Regions from separate parts of the Pseudoalteromonas thalassia genome, predicted to be linked through region 1. Evidence: predicted binding sites of a transcription regulator. Region 1 holds the regulator's gene; each other region holds the start of a gene.
What was found. The regulator LexA, encoded in region 1, represses DNA repair genes until DNA is damaged. The targets are predictions, from matches to a motif close to TACTGTATNNNNATACAGTA.
Positions count from the first base shown of each region.

Region 2: the regulator LexA is predicted to act here: its motif matches at 3,519-3,538, upstream of AAEU31_RS11260 (SulA-like leucine-rich domain-containing protein).
Region 3: the regulator LexA is predicted to act here: its motif matches at 1,222-1,241, upstream of ruvC (crossover junction endodeoxyribonuclease RuvC).
Region 4: the regulator LexA is predicted to act here: its motif matches at 1,697-1,716, upstream of AAEU31_RS01140 (YebG family protein).

Region 1 covers NZ_JBMMUE010000014.1:30,448-35,909, reverse strand. The annotation lists gene coxB (cytochrome c oxidase subunit II) at 1-499, opposite strand, end outside; gene lexA (transcriptional repressor LexA) at 937-1,554, opposite strand; gene AAEU31_RS15670 (PaaI family thioesterase) at 1,715-2,152, shown strand; gene AAEU31_RS15665 (hypothetical protein) at 2,160-2,540, opposite strand; gene AAEU31_RS15660 (hypothetical protein) at 2,699-3,424, shown strand; gene AAEU31_RS15655 (VOC family protein) at 3,399-3,752, opposite strand; gene AAEU31_RS15650 (endonuclease) at 3,868-4,521, shown strand; gene AAEU31_RS15645 (S41 family peptidase) at 4,622-5,462, shown strand, end outside.
Region 2 covers NZ_JBMMUE010000008.1:108,362-113,823, forward strand. The annotation lists gene AAEU31_RS11245 (DUF6136 family protein) at 1-595, opposite strand, end outside; gene AAEU31_RS11250 (ATP-binding cassette domain-containing protein) at 592-1,182, opposite strand; gene AAEU31_RS11255 (S9 family peptidase) at 1,333-3,258, shown strand; gene AAEU31_RS11260 (SulA-like leucine-rich domain-containing protein) at 3,562-3,999, shown strand; gene AAEU31_RS11265 (YchJ family protein) at 4,040-4,519, shown strand; gene AAEU31_RS11270 (alpha/beta hydrolase) at 4,551-5,381, opposite strand; gene AAEU31_RS11275 (dienelactone hydrolase family protein) at 5,384-5,462, opposite strand, start outside.
Region 3 covers NZ_JBMMUE010000006.1:218,686-224,147, reverse strand. The annotation lists gene AAEU31_RS09850 (ABC transporter permease) at 1-1,162, shown strand, start outside; gene ruvC (crossover junction endodeoxyribonuclease RuvC) at 1,292-1,816, shown strand; gene ruvA (Holliday junction branch migration protein RuvA) at 1,818-2,438, shown strand; gene ruvB (Holliday junction branch migration DNA helicase RuvB) at 2,446-3,450, shown strand; gene tolQ (protein TolQ) at 4,385-5,089, shown strand; gene tolR (protein TolR) at 5,076-5,462, shown strand, end outside.
Region 4 covers NZ_JBMMUE010000001.1:229,919-235,380, forward strand. The annotation lists gene putP (sodium/proline symporter PutP) at 1-1,278, shown strand, start outside; gene AAEU31_RS01140 (YebG family protein) at 1,341-1,643, opposite strand; gene AAEU31_RS01145 (ComEA family DNA-binding protein) at 1,931-2,224, shown strand; gene AAEU31_RS01150 (DUF6170 family protein) at 2,248-2,550, opposite strand; gene dsbB (disulfide bond formation protein DsbB) at 2,550-3,068, opposite strand; gene AAEU31_RS01160 (chorismate mutase) at 3,196-4,347, opposite strand; gene AAEU31_RS01165 (bifunctional diguanylate cyclase/phosphodiesterase) at 4,680-5,462, shown strand, end outside.

The sequences.
Region 1 (5,462 bases):
TATCAACCTCAAGTAAGTAATGTTCTGTTTTGTCAGCTTGGTTATCTATTTGATCTTTTGGAGTAGATAGAATTGAGTAATAAGCAATTTCCTCGCCCATGTACTCGTAATGCCATTTCCACTGTGAGCCCGTTACTTTAATTGTAATATCGGCTTTAGAAGCATCTTCCATCGCTATCAGTGTTTTTGTAGCTGGAATTGCCATGGCGATTAAGATCACAAATGGTATGGCAGTCCAAAGAATTTCAACCTTGGTACTTTCGTGGAATTGTGCAGGCTTGGCTCCTTTCGACTTTCGATGGTGGATCAAAGCCCAAAACATCACCGCAAAAACGATGATGCCTATCACACAACAGATAATAAATATCGTCATGTGTAATTCATAAACACTATTACTTATATCAGTCACCCCTTTACGCATATTAAATTGGCTATTTGCCAATGCTAACTGCACAGGTGCGAGTAATATAAGCCACAAGGCATAACGCAGTTTACCCATGTGACGGCTCCTTTTAATGCTATTGCAAGACGCAAAGCGAAAAGGCGATACAACAAGGTGCCCATTCGTTTTTTTTATTGTTCAGAGCGACTACGTATCATTTTGACCCAGCGATGATACCAACCCTATGTTTAACACCTAGCACATTTGAGTGTATTTTTATTAATCAGGTGTTAATACACTGTATTAACCAATTAGTTAAAAAATGAGCAATAAGCAAGTTTTAGTAGTAATAAATGTTTATTTTGGTGCAAAAATAACAACTATAATCAGCGCGTTATTTTAAAATGAGAGGCAAAGTGAGAGTAAAAAAAGAGTGAAAAACTGCGCCATGTAAGGCTTTATACAAAGAGTAAGGGTTTACAAATCAATGCTAAATAATAAAAAACAAGCAACGCACCAAATTACAGCAATTTGGTGCACTATTTTAGAAACAGTTACATCCAGTCGGCATTGCGAATAACACCCACCGCTAACCCTTCAATATTGAAAGATTCATGCTCAAGATCAACTTCAATTGGCGAAAACTCTTCGTTTTCAGCATGTAAAAATACTTTACGCCCAGCTTTTTCAAGACGCTTAACAGTTACATCTTCATCAACACGAGCAACAACAACCTGACCATTTTCAGCAACTTGCGTTCTATGTACTGCGAGTAAATCACCATCCATGATGCCAATGTCTTTCATACTCATACCATTTACACGCAGTAAAAAGTCAGCCGCAGGTTTAAATAGTGAAGGATCAACCTGACAATGACTTTCAACATGTTCTTGCGCCAAAATGGGCTCACCCGCTGCAACTCGTCCAATTAAAGGTAAACCTAATTGCTCAGGTTCGTCTTCTTCAATTAATTGAATACCACGACTCGCCCCAGGCTTCATTTTGATCATGCCTTTTTTTGCCAGTGCTTTTAGATGCTCTTCGGCAGCATTGGCACTTTTAAAACCCAATGTTTGAGCTATTTCAGCACGCGTAGGTGGCATGCCTGTATCTTTAATAAAGACTTTAATTAGTTCTAAAATTTGCGATTGGCGTTTTGTTAATGGGCGCATACAACTGGTTTTCCATACAGTACATTTAACTGTGAGTATATACAGTTATCTGAAAATCGCAAATTTAAATTAACGCCATCATATTGCTACAAAACTAACATTGAACCAGGTATAAAGATGCCATAAGGTATTATTTTTAATTTGCACGCAAGGAAATACAATGAGTATTTGGCATCAACCAATCACACTAGAGCTTTGTAAAAGTTTAGAGCAAGGGATCACCGGGCAAGGTACTTTAATGAAAACCATGGGCATTGAGGTGAATGAAATTGGTGATGATTATTTAGTGGCGACTATGCCTGCCATTCCTGAGCATCATAACCCTATGGGCATGGTACATGGCGGAGCGAACGTTGTGTTAGCCGAGACAGTGGCAAGCTATGCGGCTAACTTTGTGGTTGATTTCAATAAATTTTATGCTGTTGGCCAAGAAATTAATGCCAACCATATGAAAGCATCTCGTAAGGGTGTATTAACGGCTACAGCAAAGCCTCTTCATTTAGGTAAGCGCACTTCAGTGTGGGATATTAAAATTACCAATGCCGCAGGAGAGCTTTGCTGCGTATCAAGAATGACCGCAGCTGTTGTAGAGCGCTAAGCTCAGGCTATTTTTCGACTGGATAAATCGTAATTTCAACCCCTGCGCCAATCGCTGAAATACGCAACAAAGTATCAGCATGCAGGGCTTGATTAAAACATTTTGGTGAAACGCCTGATTCAAAGCCAATATCAAATGTACGTTTAGAGCACGATAACCACTGCTTAAGAGCATTTCGTGAACACGATTCAATTAATTCACACAACTGATTAATCGCTTTGTCTGGTGTACTGATATCAGCAGCAGCCTCAATACGCGCTAGTTGACGGTATTCATCTTGGTCGTAATGTAAAACCATGGCATTTTTCTTTAAATCAGCAACAAGTGCACTAATATCGTGCTTTGATTCAAGCTCCAGATCCACATTTAAAAATTGAATTTCCGACATACTCTCGTTTTTACCCTCTATTGATATCGACTGAAACTTTAACTCAGTTTTGTATATATACCAAATCTAGAATACAGTTAATGCGACATTATGCCGCATTGGCAATACAGTTAAACAGCCTAAAATAGCTCCCATACAACAATAATAACGGAGTAATGATGAATAAACGCATGTTCAAATATGCTCGCAAAGGGCATAAATGGCTTGGCTATCTGCTAGCCATTCAACTACTTCTATGGCTATCGGGAGGCTTAGTAATGAGTTCACTCCCCCTCGAAAAAGTCCATGGTAAACATTTAGCAAAACGCAGTTTAGATAATCCATTTATGATGGCTGATTACACAGCATCAGTTGATCGGATAACCGCCCAATTTCAACAAATAAAAGCGATTAACTATAGTCACTTTTTAAATGCACCAACCATTGAAGTTACTACTGAGCAAAGCACTGTCAGCTTTAATGGTCATACTGGAGCTCCCATGGCAAAACCCAGTGAGGCTGAAATTATCGCGAACGCCAAAGCACACTTACTGATTGATGCCAATGTTTTGCAAGTACAGCAATTAAAACAAGGCCCCCGCGAAGCTGCACATAAACAAAACATATGGCAAGTTCGTTTCGATGATTGGCTTGCGACAACCATATATTTAGACAGCCAAAACGGTAAAGTCATCACTGTGCGCAGCACCCTGTGGCGTATTTTCGACTTTTTCTGGATGCTGCATATTATGGATTACGACGAGCGAGAAAACTTTAATAACCCACTGCTTATCAGCTTCTCAGCCACCAGCGTGCTGTTTTGTATTACCGGAATTATTTTGTTACTGCAAAACGTTCGTATAAAGCGTAAAAAACCAGCTACACGTGTTGGTCTATCAAAATAGGGTTGCCATCTGGGTCGGTGATAATAAAGCTCGCTTCACCGGCCTTTTGTATTGCTAAACCTTGCTGCTGAAAATGCAGAGCTAATTGCTCAAAAGTAGCAAACTCAGCCAACGTTTTAGCATTTTGATCCCAACCGGGGTTAAAGGTCAGCATGGTTTTATCAAACATTCCTTGAAACAAACCAATTAAATGTTCACCGTTTTTCATAATTAGCCAATGCTGCTCTATTTCGCCGGCAAACTCTTTAAAACCCAGCTTTTCATAAAACAGCTTAGAGGCATGGATATCTTTTACATTTAAACTCACAGAAAAAGCACCTAGTAACATAGTAGTAATTCCTTTAATGAAAACGGCCTAACAACTATAGCTGAGTTGAAAAACTTTTCCTTTTAGAATAGTCACTCTAAAATGAGCTTTCCTGTAGTTCACTGATGTGATGGATATGCGTTTATTTCTCTACTTTACCCTTTGTTTAATAATCAATTTCTCTGTAAATGCAGAGCAATTTTCAAGCTTTTCTAGTGCCAAAAAGCACTTAATAAAAACCCTACCAGACAATAGTAAAAGCCTTTACTGTGGATGTGACATAAAACGCCAAGGTAAGAAACTCGTACCAGATCCTAATGGATGTGGCTATATACCTCGAAATGCAATGACACGTTCAGGCAAAGAAAATGTTCGCGCAAAACGAATTGAGTGGGAGCACATAGTACCTGCGTGGGAATTTGGCCATCAGTTACAATGTTGGCAGAACGGCGGACGCAAAAATTGCCGAAAAGTCAGCGAAAAGTTCCGAAAAATGGAAGCTGATATCAATAATCTGGCACCTGCAATAGGTGAAATCAACGCTGATCGCTCTAATTTTCGCTATGGAATAGTCACATCCCATAGTCCTAAATACGGTGCTTGTCCTATTAAAATAGATTTTAAGCAACGGGTGTTTGAGCCTCCTATTTATGCACGAAAACGTATTGCTGATGCCTATTTCTACATGCAGCAAACCTACGGATTAAAAATTTCAAATAAACAACGACAGCTATTCGAGGCATGGCAACGACTTGAAGTGGCTCAAGTAAATGACCGTAAAGCACTCTAGTTTAGAGCAATAATGTTCATAAAAAAGGGGCGGCTATCTATTGCTATGGGCTATAGTTATTGATACGTTTTAAGCAAATATTTACAGGAAAGTAATTCATATGTTTAATTGTAATAAACTTGCTCTAGCGGTGTTTCTGGCAGTGTCTGGCTTCTCTTTAACAGGATGCGGAGGAGGAAGTGGCTCGTCTGATAGTACAACTAATCCGCCACCGCCAACAACTTCTGAGCCATCTTGGACGGCAGGAGTTTTCGCCCCATCAAGTGAATTTAAAAACCAATGTGCGGTTCCTCGAACAGGCAATGACCCTTACAATAATAATAGACCTTACCCAGATACTGCTGGCAGTGAGTTTACAGAAAAAATGTGGTTACGTTCATGGAGTGATGAAACTTACCTTTGGTACGATGAGATTGAAGATAACGACCCAGACAACTTCAACTCTGTCGCCGCTTATTTTGCGCAATTAAAAACATATCAAACAACTGACTCAGGGGCATATAAAGATAACTTCCACTTCAGTCGCCCAACCGAAGAGTACTATAAAGAAGCACAATCAGGCGTGGTTTCTGGCTACGGTATTAACTGGGCATTTTTAAGCAATGTCCCCCCTCGTGAATTACGTATTGCTTATTTAGAAGATGATTCACCAGCTAAAAATGTCGGATTACAGCGCGGTGATACTATTTTAATGGTCGATGGCGTTAGTATTAACACTAATACCCAAGAAGGCGTAGATATTTTAAATGAAGCGCTTTTTGGACCAACAGCGGGTGATTCGCATAACTTTGTTGTGCGCAGTAACGATGGCAGTGAAAAATCATTCACACTTGTAGCGGGCAATATCGCGCAAACACCTGTTCAGAATGTTAATACCATCACTACCGCCAATGGTACAAAAGTCGGCTATATGCAATTTAATAGTTTTATTAGTATTGCTC
Region 2 (5,462 bases), on a different contig from region 1:
AGCAGCTGAAAATAGCAACAAATCCTAGATAGTATTGCAGCGAAGATAAACTAACAGGCAGTAATATCAGTACAGAGCTTATTAACAAGCTATAAAAAAGTGCAATTGGCCTATAAAGAACAAATACCCCACATAGCCACTGCAAAAACACAAAAATCATAAAATGAGGCACTTGTAGCCATTGTTTCAACGATAAATCTACAGCTATTAATAAACTCGCAATGAGCCAAACATTACTTAAAAATAATAACTTGCAGTCAACACATACTCGCCAAGAGGGTTTATAAAGGCTTCGCTGAAATGCCCTGTTTTGCACATTTTTAATGGCTGGCGCCATGGCCCATAACATCACCGATTCAAGTAAAAGATAAACCAATGCTAATTTGGCGCCAGAAGCGGGTTCTGCATGGCTATCGACTATTTTCCCAAGCCCTAAAAACAACAGTAAAACCATACCAAGAAATGCAGGGCCAAGTAAGAGTGCGAGCAACAAGCTAAAGCTCTTTAACTGAGACAGCATGCTTTTAAGGTTAGTCGTATATGCTAAGTATCGATAAGCAAGGAATGACGCGTAGCTAGCAAGAGAGTCAATCATAATGCTGTACACTCAAAACCGTGCTGTATAAACACCTGAGGTTCGTGGCTTGTAATTATGATTTGCCCATTAGGTTTATCATCTAGGTAGTCATCAAGTAAGGTCAGCAAAAATTGAATACTTGTTTGATCAAGCGCTGCACTCGGTTCATCTAATAGTAAAAATGGGGCTTTCTTTAAAAAAGCAGTAATGAGCTGGCATTTCTTTTGGTTTCCACTAGATAAAGAACTGAAGCGAGTGTTGAGATGCTCTGTAAAGTTAAAACCTTTAATGAGCTGCTCTGATATGTCTTTCTTTAATGCCTTGCAACTAAGTTCAATAATTTGCCTCGCAGTTAAAAAATCAGGCAGCACAATACGGTCGCTAGCAATTGAAACATCGTTTTGCGGTGATTTTAATGCCTCATTATTGTATAAAATCTGCCCTGACTGTGGCTCTTCTAGGCCAGCGAGCATCATCAGTAGCGTTGTTTTTCCTCTGCCATTGGCTGCCTGTAAACAAACTCTTTTACCTTGTAATTGCTTATTGTAGTTTTCAAAAACGTGGGCTGAGGCAAAACGTTTATTGAGGTTGTTTATTGCAATCATGTTTACTTCCTTTAATAGTGGAAAAATAATATCACACTCATGTCCCTATTTATTTACATGATTTGTAACAAATATCAAATGGGTAAAACTTGCGTTTAGATTATGAACAGGCAACACTTTATAACGAAAAATTAACAAGGAATAATTACAATGAAACCGAGTTTTCAACTAGCAGCCGTGGCATGTGCACTCAGCCTTGCACTTGCAGGATGTTCACAATCAACCCAATCAACAAGCAGCACCGAAAGCGTGCAACAAAGCCAAACTGTTAAACAGTATGATGCTGAAACCTTTTTTGATACAACCTCAATTATGGGCAGCAGCTTTTCACCAAAAGGCGACAAAATACTCGTTAGCAGTGATGAAAGCGGCATTTATAGCCTGTATGAAGTAGATATAAAAACCGCCAAAAAAACCCGCTTAACAGACTTTGAAGACAGTACTTATGCAGTGGCTTATTTCCCTAAAGATGAGCGCGTACTATTTACTAAAGACTCAGGTGGTAACGAGCGGTATCACATCTATGTTCGCGAAACAGACGGCACAGTTAAAGACCTCACCCCAGGTGAAGAAACCCGTGCAGGATTTGCAGGCTTCACAGAAGACGGTAAACACTTTTTTATAACCAGCAATCAGCGTGATGCTAAGTTTATGGACCTATATCGTGTTGATGCTAACAGCTATGAAGTAACGCCGGTTTATCAAAATACCATGGGGCTGGATGTCGGTGCTATAAGCCCTGACGGCCGCTTTATTGCTTTATCGAAAAACAATTCGAACAAAGACAGCGATGTGTTCATTCTCGATACGCGTAAAAAAACCCTTAAACCAGAGCTTATCACCCGTCATGACGACGACGCTAAGTATGGCCCAGAAACCTTCTCAAGAGACAGTAAATCATTGTATTACTCAACCGATGCTAAAGGTGAGTTTGCACAAGTGTGGCGTTATGACTTAACTACCGGCGAGCACAGCCCTGCCCTCAAAGATGAGTGGGATGTCAGCTTTATATACTTCTCTAAATCTGGCCGTTATCAAGTAAGTGGTGTTAATGCCGACGCCAGCACTAAGGTGTCGATAATCGATACCACCACAGGTAAAGGTATTACTATGCCATCGTTGCCTGCAGGTAACTTACGTGGTGTTAATTTTTCAGCTGATGAAAAAACTATGGCGTTTTATTTAAATTCAGACACCTCGCCAAGCAATTTATTTGTGTGGCAAGTCGGTGAGCCGAAAGCTAAACAATTAACTAACACATTAAGTGATGCAATTAATCAAAGTGACTTAGTTGAGAGCACAATTGTGCGCTTTAAGAGCTTCGATGGCTTAGAAATCCCGGGGGTTTTATATAAACCTAAGCAAGCCAACAGCAACAATAAAGTACCTGCTTTAGTTTGGGTGCATGGCGGCCCTGGTGGACAAAGCCGTACTGGATATAGTGCGATGCAGCAACATCTAGTCAATCATGGTTATGCCATTTTTGCGGTTAATAACCGAGGCAGCTCAGGCTATGGTAAAACCTTCTTCCATTTAGATGATAAAAAACATGGCACTGATGATTTACAAGATATTGTTTACGGTAAAAAACACCTGCAAAGCCTAGATTGGGTCGATGCCGATAAAATTGGTATCATGGGGGGCAGCTACGGTGGCTTTATGACCGCCGCAGCACTTGCCTTTGAACCTGAAGAATTCAAAGTAGGCATTAATATCTTTGGTGTAACAAACTGGGTTAGAACCTTAAACTCGATTCCACCATGGTGGGAAAGCTTTAAAAAGGCACTGTACGATGAAATGGGCGATCCCGCGACAGACAGTGAGCGTCACCGTGCAATTTCGCCACTATTTCATGCTAAAAACATCACTAAGCCATTAATGGTGATCCAAGGTGCTAATGACCCACGCGTTTTACAGGTTGAAAGCGATGAGCTCGTTGCCGCTGTAAAGGCAAATGGTGTGCCTGTCGAATATGTATTATTCGATGATGAAGGCCATGGTTTTACTAAAAAGGAAAACCGCATTAAAGCCTCAAACGCATATCTTGAGTTTTTAAATACCTACTTAGACAAATAGCAAAATTGCAAAGATAAAGAGCCGGTTTTTAAACCGGCTTTTTTATGCAAAACACCTGTATAGAAGCAAAATATAGCAGCTCATACAGTACTGTATAGAATACTGTATAATTTTAATGATAAATTTTTCACCTTTTTAACCTTCCAAAACAAAAAAGTAACCCATTGTTTAATAAGAACTAAATAAATTTAATTAACATAAAACTGAATAATTGGTTAAAAAATAGCAAAAAAGTACTTGCGCAAAAACACTGTATAAACTACTGTATACACATACTGTATAAACAACCAGTGAGTGAAAGTTATGTTACAGCCAATTACCTTAAGAACAGTTAAAAGCTACCAACAAGATAACGACAAAGCGTCTGTTAATTTAATTCAAATTGAAGACGAAATATCAGCAACCTTTGAGCTATTAAAAGTATTGCATCATTACAATAGCCAAAATGCATGGACACTATTAATTGCCCCTGATCATGTTCCTAGCAAAGCATTATTAGATTCGTGTTCGATTGATACCAGCAAACTACTTGTGATCAGACAAAAGCATTTAGTTAACCTTGAGTACGTACTTAGCTCTGCATTACATAATGGTAATTTTGCCGCAGTGATCACATGGACAGATATCGTAAACAATCATCAACTTGATTCGATGAATCTAAATCTTGAGCAAGCATCTGCTAAGTTTTATTGTTTTACAACAAGCGCTCAATTAAACAATTTAGTACCGCAGCCACAATAGGCTTGTTAAAATAACAATTTATAGTTTTAGGTAAGTTGTTATGACATCACTCACCCACCCCCTTTGTCCTTGTGGCAGCGAATCGACTTACGAGCTTTGCTGCCAACCTTTTCATACAGGTGCAAGCCAAGCTGATACGCCAGAGCAACTTATGCGTTCTCGTTTTAGTGCATACGCGCTGAAAGATGCAAAATATGTATTTAGCACCTATGCACAAAGCCAACAAACCGCAAACCCGGTTCGCGAAATTAAAGATTTTGCTAATAGCTGCCGTTTTACCAAACTCAGTGTTTTAGATACAGAATATAATGATCAAGAAGGTTTTGTAGAATTTAAAGCAAATTACTTTTACCAAAACTTGTATTGTGAGTTACACGAAAAGTCGCGTTTTATTAAAGAAGATGGCCTATGGCGTTACCTAGATGGTGATATAACGCCAGTTGCAGATATTAAAATTGGCCGTAATGACGAGTGTCCTTGTGGTAGTGGTAAAAAATATAAAAAGTGTCACGCTCTTTAATTGCTCTTATACCAATCCGCTTAATTAAGTATTATTGCGGGTTAGTATTAGTCTGGTAAATCCAGTCTAGGGCTTGGGTAATCGTTGTTGGGAATGCGGTTGCATGGCGTGCCTGAGGAATAACAAATAAATTTGTTGTAACAAGCGCGCCACTTTGTTTATTAATTTTAGCTGCTAATTGCCTTGCGCCCGACACCATTTTTTCACCTTCGCTTTCTTCAAGTTCACCCACTGCGATGTAAACTTTTGTTGTGTTGGCAGCTGGTTTTACAGCCATAGCTAATATTGAGTTTTCTTTAAACCATACTGAAGGACTGCCGATAATGTAACTTGAAAAAAGCGAAGGCTCGGTAAATAAGGTAAAGGAAGCAAATAAACCACCCAGCGAGTTACCGACTAATGTACTTTTTTGGTTTGTTCTGTAGTGAGCCTTAATATATGGCAATACAGATTGTTTTAGAAAGTTTAGATACTGGCTTGCTCCGCCAGTTTTACGTTGCCAATTTTTATCTTCAAATGGCGTATAGTCATAAATACGGCTATTAAGCCCCGGCACACCTTTTTGATACCCTACTGCGACGATAATCACCTCTTCCATCGCCCCCGAATTCATCATAAAGCGACTAGCACCAGAGGCAATTGGCAAACTGTAGTTTGCATCCAACAGGTAAACAACGGGGTAGCGCTTCTGGTTTTGTTTTTGGTAGCTGCGTGGCAGTTTAATTGTAATGGGGTATTCGTTTTCGATATGTTTATCTTTAACTAAAACAGTATTAGTGCGCGGCAAAGTAAATGGCTCAGCATCGCTTACTGAGCTCACGCCGAAAACACTGATCACAAAAACGAGCAATAAATAAGGCATAGTTAATCCTTTAGCCACTTCTTAATTGGTAACAGCCACTCATCTTTTGGCTTATAAAATGCACCATGGGAGAGCCCCGTA
Region 3 (5,462 bases), on a different contig from region 1:
CCCTGGTAATAGCTGGTCTTTGGCAATTGCGTCTATCCAAAAACGCGCCAATGTGAATGCTGTGCAATTGATTAGTTTTGCTTTGGCTATCAAACTGTTGCTGTTTTTAATTGTACTTAAAAATGACATGATCTCTGACTGGCAATCGCAATTACCGGTTGATGCGCCCAATTCATTTTTAGTGAATATAACAGAGCAAGAACTAGAGCCAATTACGAGCTTTTTAGCAGAGCGAGATATGCCAACCTCTGACTTTTACCCGGTTGTCCGTGGCCGCGTAAACGCCGTTAATGGCGAGTTGGTAGCTCGTGAAGTCTCACAAGAAGACAATGAAAAGAAAGATGAAGAAGCCCGTTCAGGTATTGGTCGTGAGCTAAACCTAACTTGGCGTGAAGATTTACCAAGTCAAAATGAGCTTATTGATGGCAGATGGTTCACAAAAGATTCTGTCGCTGAAGCTTCAGTTGAAGAGTCTATGCTTGAACGCCTTGATGTTAAATTAGGTGACACATTAACCTTTTTGATTGGTGCACAATCGTTTGATGCCAAAATCACCAGTGTGCGCAAGGTTAATTGGACAACATTAAAGCCGAACTTCTTTATTATTCTAAGTCCTGATGTATTGGCGAGTTTCCCTGCTACTTATATTTCATCGGTAAATGTAAAAGCAGATAAAAAGCGCGAGTTTAATGAGCTAATGCGCCAGTACCCAACGGTTAATGTGATTGATGTTGAAAGCTTTATAAAGCAAATCCGCTCAACCATAGAGCAAGTATCGTTAGCGATAGGGTTTGTGTTGGCAATTGTTGTTGCTTGTGGTGCTTTAGTGCTTATTTCACAAGTACAAGCAAGTTTAGGCGAGCGTATGCAAGAGATAGTTATTTTGCGAACCTTAGGTGCGAAAGGGCGCTTAATTAAAAATGCCACCTTATATGAGTTTTTACTATTAGGGGTCACAGCAGGCTTAGTCGCTGCCATTGTTAGTGATGTTGCATTATTAATAGTACAAAGGCAGATGTTTGAATTAGCAGGCAAACTGCATCCGCATATTTGGTTAATTGGCCCTGCGGTAGGGGGCTTATTTGTGGCATGTTTGGGTTATTTAATGATAGCCAGAACAATGCGCAAAAATACTCAAGGCTTATTGCGCTCGTTGGCATAAGATAAAGCTGTGTGAAAAATGCTCGCAATTGCGGGCATTTTTTATGAATTGCAATTGGTTACTGGTAATTTATACAGTGCTCTGGCATTATTAACTGCAGATAATAATGATAATAGACGGGTCAGTTAGTTGGCGATTATTTTAGGAATTGATCCTGGTTCACGATTAACAGGGTATGGTGTGATTGCCTATCAAGGTGCAAAGTTTACCTATTTAGGAAGTGGTTGCATTAAATTAGCCGATCACGATTTTCCGGTGCGCTTAAAAATGATTTACCAAGGTATTAGCCAGTTGGTAGAACAATTCTCTCCAGATAGCTTTGCTATCGAAAAAGTGTTTATGGCACATAATCCAGACTCGGCACTTAAACTAGGCCAAGCCCGAGGTGCAGCAATTGTTGGTGCTTCAATGGCTGAGCTGCCAGTTTATGAGTATTCGGCACGACAAATTAAGCAAGCAGTTGTAGGTAATGGTGGTGCCGATAAGTCGCAAGTACAGCATATGGTTAAAAATATATTAAAATTACCGGGCACTCCGCAAGCCGATGCTGCTGATGCCTTGGCTATTGCTATTTGTCATGCTCACTCAGAACAAAATTTAATAAAACTTGCGGGGAGCGCTAGCAAAACCGTAAGAGGACGATTAAGGAAGTAATATGATTGGTCGATTAAATGGCTTACTAGTTGAAAAACAGCCACCAGAAATTCTTATTGAAGTAAGTGGTGTAGGCTACGAAGTACAAATGCCAATGACCTGTTTTTATGATTTACCGGCAGTGGGTGAGCAAGCGATTATTTATACCCACTTTGTAGTACGTGAAGATGCCCAGCTATTATTTGGTTTTAACAATAAAACCGAACGCGCTTTATTTAGAGAGCTATTAAAAGCCAATGGTGTTGGCCCTAAACTTGGCCTTGCCATTTTATCGGGAATGTCGGCGCAGCAATTTGTAACGTGTGTAAATAATGAAGATGCAACCACTTTGGTTAAACTACCGGGAGTTGGTAAAAAAACCGCTGAGCGTTTAGTGCTTGAAATGAAAGACAGACTTAAAAGTTGGGGTAATGACTTATTTACGCCATTTAGCGATAATGCGGTTATTGAGCCAGCAAGTAATAATACACTTGTGGCAAATAACGCTGCCGATGATGCTGTTTCAGCGCTTGAAGCGTTAGGTTACAAATTACCGCAAGCACAAAAAGCGGTTAAAGCAGTTAATAAACCAGATATGACGACCGAGGTTCTAATTAAAGAAGCTCTAAAATCAATGTTGTGAGTAAACCATGATTGAAGCAGATCGCTTAATTGATGCATCTGAGCAAAGTAACGAAGACAGTGTTGACCGTGCTATACGGCCAAAGCTTCTTAATGATTACACAGGCCAGCCGCATGTTAAGCAACAAATGGAAATTTTTATTGAGGCCGCACGGCACCGTGGTGAAGCACTCGATCACTTATTAATATTCGGTCCTCCGGGTCTTGGTAAAACGACTCTTGCTAACATTGTTGCTAACGAGCTTAACGTAAATATTAAAACGACGTCTGGTCCTGTACTCGAAAAGGCAGGGGACCTTGCTGCACTTTTAACAAACCTTGAAGAAGGTGATGTACTTTTTATTGATGAAATACATCGGCTAAGTCCACAAGTTGAAGAGATTTTATATCCGGCGATGGAAGATTATCAGCTAGATATTATGATTGGTGAAGGCCCTGCAGCGCGCTCAATAAAACTCGATTTACCGCCATTTACATTAATTGGCGCAACAACACGGGCAGGATCACTTACCTCACCGCTAAGAGACCGTTTTGGTATTGTACAGCGCTTAGAGTTTTATTCTGTTGAAGACTTATCAAAAATTGTTGCACGTTCTGCTAGCTTTTTAAATTTAACCATGTGTGATGAAGGCGCGGCAGAAATAGCCAAGCGCTCGCGTGGTACACCTCGAATTGCAAATCGTTTGTTGCGCCGTGTGCGTGATTACACCCAAGTACGCTCAGATGGTAAAGTAAATGCTTCGGTGGCTGAGCAAGCACTCGATATGATTGATGTTGATAAAAGTGGCTTTGATTATATGGACCGTAAATACTTGCTTGCTATTATCGAAAAATTTATGGGCGGCCCCGTTGGTCTTGATAACCTCGCTGCCGCCATCGGCGAAGAAAAAGAAACCATAGAAGATGTAATAGAGCCTTTTTTAATACAGCAAGGTTTTATTCAACGCACTCCACGCGGACGACTTGTCTCGGATATTGCCTACCTTCACTTTGGTTTAACACCCGATAAATAATCAAACCTAAAGCTTAGTAACAAGTTTTTTATTTATAAGTTTCGAGCAGCTCAAAAGGGCTGCTTTTTTAATTTAGGTAACTTGGTTTTATTTATTAGCAAGATAGGTTTTACCGCTTACCGCTTACCGCTTACCGCTTACCGCTTACCGCTTAGTATCATTTTAACATCTGTAATTCACATGCTGTTAAGTTAGCTGTAGGTATTCTCGTTCACGTTTGCTCAGGCAAAAAAAAGCCCGCATAAGGATGCGGGCAAACAACAAGTTGAAGGAAGTAATCTTGGAAACTATGGTCAATTTGAACGAGGTTTTATCCTGTGCAAATTAACCTGGAGCAATACGAAACATCATAATGCAAAAAACTGAGCTTAATGAAAGACTCTTTCATGAGGTTGCTAGCTCGGTATAGGTAAATAATACGCAATGAAGGATTTTTCTTCAAACTAGAAAAATTTTATTTTCAGATAAAAAAAACTAATGTGAGTGAAAATTTAAGTTGTGTGCTTTTTGTTCACTTTTTGGTGTTTTTATATTTAAGCTCATGAATAAAGTGGGTTTTAAAAATTTTATGAACTTCATTCAGGATTAGTTTAAGTATTCTGTAGTAGATTCGCAAAACTGCTTTTGGGTGTTTATGCGTGTTTTTTGAATAAAAGCGCTATTTTTTGAGGTTTTATTAGCTTTTTAGGATTTTTGTAATGACTTTTTATTAAGGTAAAAATATGCACAAAAAGACGAGTGAAACTTAATATGACTAAAAAATAGCTAAGCAATTTGCTTTTTACCGTTAATTGCCGCTAATTCACAGCAAGAGCGTTGTCAGTTTATAACTGACTATATACACTAGGCACAACTTTTGGCCTCATTTATGGTCAAACAGTGCGCATGTAAAAAATATAACAAATTATATAGAAATCTATTTTAGGAGTTTAACGTGGGATCAGGGCTTAACTTTTTAGATCTTATTCTAGAAGCCAGTGTACTTGTCCAGCTAGTAATGTTGGCATTAGTCGGTATGTCGGTAATGTCATGGGCAATTATTTTTCAACGTAAAAAAGCGATTTCTGATGCACTTAATGGCGCAAAGCGTTTTGAGCAAAAGTTTTGGTCAGGCGTTGATTTAAGTAAACTATATAATGAAGTGTCAGCTCGTCCTGGAGGCGCTTCTGGTGTTGAGGCACTTTTCGTCGCAGGTTTTAAAGAATTTGCTCGTCATAAGAAAAATTCAATTCAAAGCGCAAGTATTGTGATGGAAGGAACGCATCGTTCTATGCGCGTTGCTTTGTCTCGCGAAGTAGAAAAACTAGAATCAAGTCTTTCATTTTTAGCAACAGTAGGTTCAATTAGCCCATATATCGGCCTATTTGGTACGGTGTGGGGTATCATGAATGCGTTTATCGCGTTAGGCGAAGTTAAGCAAGCTACGTTACAAATGGTTGCACCGGGTATTGCAGAAGCACTCATCGCTACAGCGATGGGCTTATTTGCGGCAATCCCAGCTGTTATCGCTTACAACCGTTTTGCAAACAAAGTAGAAAAGCTTGAAGGTAATTACATTAACTTCATGGAAGAGTTTGCTAATATTTTACACCGCCAAGCAGCTACACAAATAGAGGCTAAAGCGAATGTATCAGCGTAAGAAACGTCGCCCTGTAGGGGAGATAAACGTAGTACCTTACATTGATGTAATGTTAGTACTGCTAATCATATTTATGGCAACAGCACCACTTATCACCCATGGTGTAAAAGTCGACTTACCGAAAATGGAAGAGTCTGATCTTGTTGATACCAAAGATACACCACCGATCATTGCTTCAATTGATGCCGAAGGTAAATATTATGTCAGTATTGGTACTGACCCAGAAGCGCCGATGGAAGCCCTTGATGTGGCGGCGGTTATAAAGCTACAGCTGCAGAAAAATCCAGATACTCCGGTTATGATTAAAGGCTCTGGCCGCGTTTCTTATCAAGAAGTATTGCTATTAATGGACTTTTTGAAAAACGCGGGTGTT
Region 4 (5,462 bases), on a different contig from region 1:
CTTGGTGCATGGGCTAACTACTTTTTAGTGGCACCTCGGTTACGTGTTTACACCGAAAAAGCCAATGATTCGATAACTATCCCTGATTACTTTGCAAACCGTTTTGAAGATAATAAAAATATCTTACGTGTTATTTCTGCAGTCGTTATCATTGTATTCTTTACTCTATATACCTCATCAGGAGTTGTAGCGGGCGGCAAGCTGTTCGAAAACTCATTTAATATGAGTTATGAAATGGGCTTGTACATTACTACGGGTGTTGTTGTGCTTTACACCTTATTTGGTGGCTTTTTAGCAGTGAGCTTAACTGACTTCGTGCAAGGCTGTATCATGTTTATCTCGCTGTTAGCGGTGCCTATTGCAACCTACACTATGCTTGATCAACCATTTATGGATACGCTTGCAAATGCACGCTATGACTTATTATTAAGTTCTCCTAAAGAAACAGAAATACATGCACTTAACATGATGGACTGGTTCGCTGGTGGTTCAACAATTGCCATTATTTCTGCAATGGCATGGGGCTTAGGCTATTTTGGTCAGCCACATATTATTGTTCGTTTCATGTCAGTTCGCTCTGTTAAAGATATGCCAACGATGCGTCGTGTAGGGATGTCGTGGATGACGCTTTCAGCTATTGGTGCCGTATTTACAGGCTTATTTGGCGCAGCGTACATGCTCGAAAATCAAATGCCAATCGATGATAAAGAAACGATTTTCTTGGTGTTATCTGAGCTTATTTTCCATCCACTTATTGCGGGTTTCTTATTGGCTGCTATTTTAGCGGCGATCATGAGTACTATCTCGTCGCAACTATTAGTATGTTCAAGTTCACTAACAGAAGATTTCTATAAGATTTATTTAAATCGTAGCGCTTCACAAAAAGAGCTAGTGTTAGTGGGTCGTATCAGTGTTATTTTGGTTGCTTTATTTGCTATTTATCTTGCGTATGACCGTGACAGCTCAATCCTTGATTTAGTAAGTAATGCATGGGCTGGTTTTGGTGCTGCATTTGGTCCGCTTGTGCTAATTAGTTTGTACTGGAAGCGCATGAATTTACAAGGAGCAATCAGTGGCATGGTTGTTGGTGCAGCAACAGTGTTGTTTTGGATTTACGCGCCAATCACTATTGACGGCCAAGCTCTAAGTGCAATCATCTATGAGATTGTCCCTGGCTTTATTTTATCAACGATAGCGATTGTTGTTGTAAGCCTTATGACAGCCGAGCCGAAAAAGGAAATTACAGACTTATTTGATGAAGTTGAATCATCACTGTAATTTTTGATTAAACACAAAAAAGGGCAACAGATGTTGCCCTTTTTTAATTTTATAGCGAATGGTTAGCTTGCAGCTTTCTCTTTTATATCTGCAACGTTATCGTCTGACTTTGCTTTTTTAGGCTTCGCAGGTGCTTCTTTTGCACCTTTGAGTACAGCCATAAATTGGTCTTTTTCTTTTGCCATTTCAAGCGCCAGTGACTCAATTTGTTGCTCGCTTAATGGTACATCAACTTTTTCAAGCATTAGTTCCAATGACTCAGCAATGTCGAGCATTTTGTCATACGCATCAGCTTCTTTTTTAGTAGTAAACGTCATGCGCTCGACTCCGTTTCTTTCTACAACATATTTAACAACAACAGCCATGATCTCTCCTGCATTTAAGCGTGGCATTTGTAGCGTAAAATCGCCATCTTGATTACTGTTTTTATATACAGTAATGTGTTGTGGCATTATTTGCAAGTAGCAACTTACATTTTTCTTTCTATCATTTGACAAAGAAAGCGAAATTAGCTTAATTTAAATTGTTACCTAAAATCTATCCAAGCATCGGAAAACTGCTAGGCCTATAATTTTAAGAACACAAGCGATGGAGCGAGTGTTTGGTAACAAAGGAAATTAGTTGTCCAAGTAAGGACATCATGGAGGAAAATATGAAATTATTATCAAGTCTATTGTTAGCTTCAAGCCTTGCGCTTTTGCCCGCCACAGCTGCACTTGCAGCGAAACCTGTTGATGTTGCAGATGTTAAGCTACAAAAAGTAAGTTTGAATAAAGCCACGTTAGAGCAGCTTACTCAATTACCAGGTATTGGTGAAGCAAAGGCCAAAGCAATTATTGAATATCGTAAGAGCCAAGGTAACTTTAAAACTGTCGAACAGCTAAAAGAGGTTAAGGGGATTGGTGAGAAACTCTACCAAAAATTAAAGGGACAAATTACGCTTTAGAAAGCCACTCTATCAAACAGGGCCTAACAGCCCTGTTTGTATTCTTTAATAGCGGTTTGCAGATGTGGCAATGCAAATATATTTTCGAGTGGTGTGGTTAAAAGCGGATAGCTTACCCCCGCTAACAGTAACCAGGGCAGAAGCATCCATCCTTCAAAATACGCGAGCCCTAAAAATAGTGATGCCAAAAAAGCAAGTTTACAGACAGATAAAGTGATTTTGTGCATAGGGCTCAAATGGCTAAGTGCAAGGGCAATGATTTGCTGGCGCTGCCTCACTTTAAAGGCCTTTAATTCAGGTATTTGACTGGTAAAAAAATATATCATTACAGTGACTTTTTGCATACAAGGCGGCTAATTATAACCACTAAAAATACGACAGAGAACGCAGCGAAGATCACTTCCATCCAAGCTGGCATACTCAGCGATGCAAACTGCCAATCTATATTGCCGCAATCACCAGTAGCAGCAAAGAAACTTGGGATCCACTCATGAAGAGGCATAAAGCTCGGAAAGTTTGGTTCAAAAGCACAGCTAAATGCAAAAGGATCAGTGTTGTTTTGCATTGCAATGTGTTCTTTGGCGATAAAATAACCCCAAATTGCTGATATACCCCAACTGACAAATGCTAATACTCTGCATACCATCGCCTGCGGGTTAATCGCACCTATAACACCTGCAGCAAGTAAGCCTAATACTGCTGTACGTTGATAAATACACATGATGCATGGCTCAAGACCCATATTGTATTGAAAAAACAATGCGGTGATTTCAAATGCTAAGGATATCACGGCTAATAATAGCCAAGGTGTTCTTTTAGTTGCTAATTCTGCTAACCAATTCATGTATGTTCCAGTTTAAAAATGTTTTCAAGATTATGCTTACACTGGGAAGGGGGTGCAAGTCTCTGCGATAAAATTAAACAAAAAGGAGCCTGTTGGCTCCTTTATTTAACTAATAGAATAAGGTGGATTAAACGCTTACTGCTTGTAATGATTCACTTTGATAACAGCCTAATACACGGGTGTACTGGGTGTGTTCTTTTAGCTCTTCGAGCGCTTGTTTAACATGTAAGTCATCAAGGTTCGCTTCAAGGTCTACATAAAACACTTCTTCCCATGGGTTACCAGGTACAGGGCGAGATTCAAGCTTTACGAGATTGATCTGATGGTGTTTGAAAATCATCAGTGCATCTGCCAAAGAACCGGCTTGTTGTTTTGTAGCCATAATTAAACTGGTTTTGGTCGGAATTTGCTTTGAAACTTGTAACGGCTTACGTGCTACAACGATAAAGCGGCTATGATTTTCACTTTGGTTAGCAAGACCTGACTTAACAACCTCTAGGCCAACATTTTTACCGGCTTGTGCTGAACCAATTGCGGCACTGTTAGGTGTTTCAACAGCTGATTTTAAGGCGTGATAGGTTGAGTCGCAGGTTTCATGCTGAATATCTCCCAAACCTTGGATAAAGCGGCTGCATTGAGCAAAAGGCTGAGGGTGAGCAAACACTTTGTTGATGTGAGAAAGCTCCGTGCCAGGCATCGCTAATAGGCAATGTTCAACACTGTGTGTCACTTCACCGACAATGGATACTTGCGCATGTTGTAATAAATCAAACACCTCATTAATACTGCCAGAGCTGGTATTTTCAATAGGCAATAAGCCAAAGTCTGCCTGACCACTTTCTACTTTACCTGTGATTTGATCAAAACTAGTACAGCCCATTTCAATTACTTTACCTGGGCGACGGCTAAAATATTTATGGCAAGCTAGTTGGCTATATGAGCCTTGTCCACCTAAGTATGCTACGCGATGTGTTTCGCTCATTGCTTCAGGGTTGAGGTTCTTTTGCAACATGGCTTGCTGATTTAAAACTGAGTCTTCAAGAATAGTCTGAAAGACATTGTTTATGTAGTAGGCGTCTAGGCCAAGTGATTTACCATAGCTTATTAGCTTTTCGAGTAACGCTTGCTCACGTGCTTCATCTCGTATTGGTTTATTGTTAGCAATCTTATACTCAACAACGCTATGGCTTATTCGGCGTCTTTTGGCCAGTAAGACTAATAAATCTGAATCTATTTCATTGATATCGTGTCGTAATGCATTTAATACATCATTGCTCATGTTGGTTTCCTCATTCCAAAACAGTGCACAAACAAAAAAGCCTCCCAAGAGGGAGGCTTTAGCTATTCGGTGAATTTATCTCGCAAACAGTTAAGCCTCCTCTATCTAAAGAAGCTAAAAAACGAAAAACGTGTGCGAGAAATAATTTTATTCATTGCTTTAATGTAAAAACACTTGTACACAAAGTCAACTGCATATCGCAGTAATTTATAAATGAGTACACTGATTAGGAAAATTCATTAATCTTCATAAAAAATTTATAAATATAAAAATGAATCTGGTATATTTGTTTTTGCATAATAAATAATAACAATTATTAATAAGGTAGTCCTGTGGTGTATCGACGACCGCCATCACGGTTTGGTGTGAATTCATTAAGTATGAAATTGTCGCTGCTGATCTCTGCGATTTGTTTAATTGCGGGTATTTGTGCAGCGGCTTTAATGCTCAAATCCGAAGAGAAGCAACTCGTGTTTGAAGAGCATGATCTCTTAAAGCACTCAAGTGAACGCTTAACAAAGCAGTTTAATCATTTAATCAACACTAAAATTAATATTGCGGAACAGGCTAATTCTGTTGTTAGTAGTCAGTTGCTACAAAGCGACTCTCATTTGCAAAGTAATTTTAACTCAGAAATTAAATTTGCTGTAGACGGCAGTATTCGTAGCACTTCTGCTGATGGGTTATCAGCTGCATTTATACCACAAGAAAATTACTCACCGTTTTACAAACAATTAATTAATGATTCCGAGTCATTATGGAAAATTATTTCACCTACCTTAATCCAAGACTTTTTCAATTTCTATCTGATCACAAAAGACAATTTTATTCGTATTGCGCCGCCTAACTGGGCGCTAAATGTTCCGGGCGATTTTAATTTTACGACTGGTAAAACCTTTAACTACGCTAAAGAAGCTACCAACCCAAGTCGTGAAGCTGTTTGGTCAAATGTTTATTACGATAATATATGGCACAAATGGGTTGTGAGTGTGCTCGTTCCTATTTATCGTGGAAATGAGTTTTTTGGTGTAACAGGAAGTGATATTGCACTTGAAACACTGCTTTCTCAATTACCGATTGGCGATCGCGAACAAAACCTATTTGTTTTTGATGCG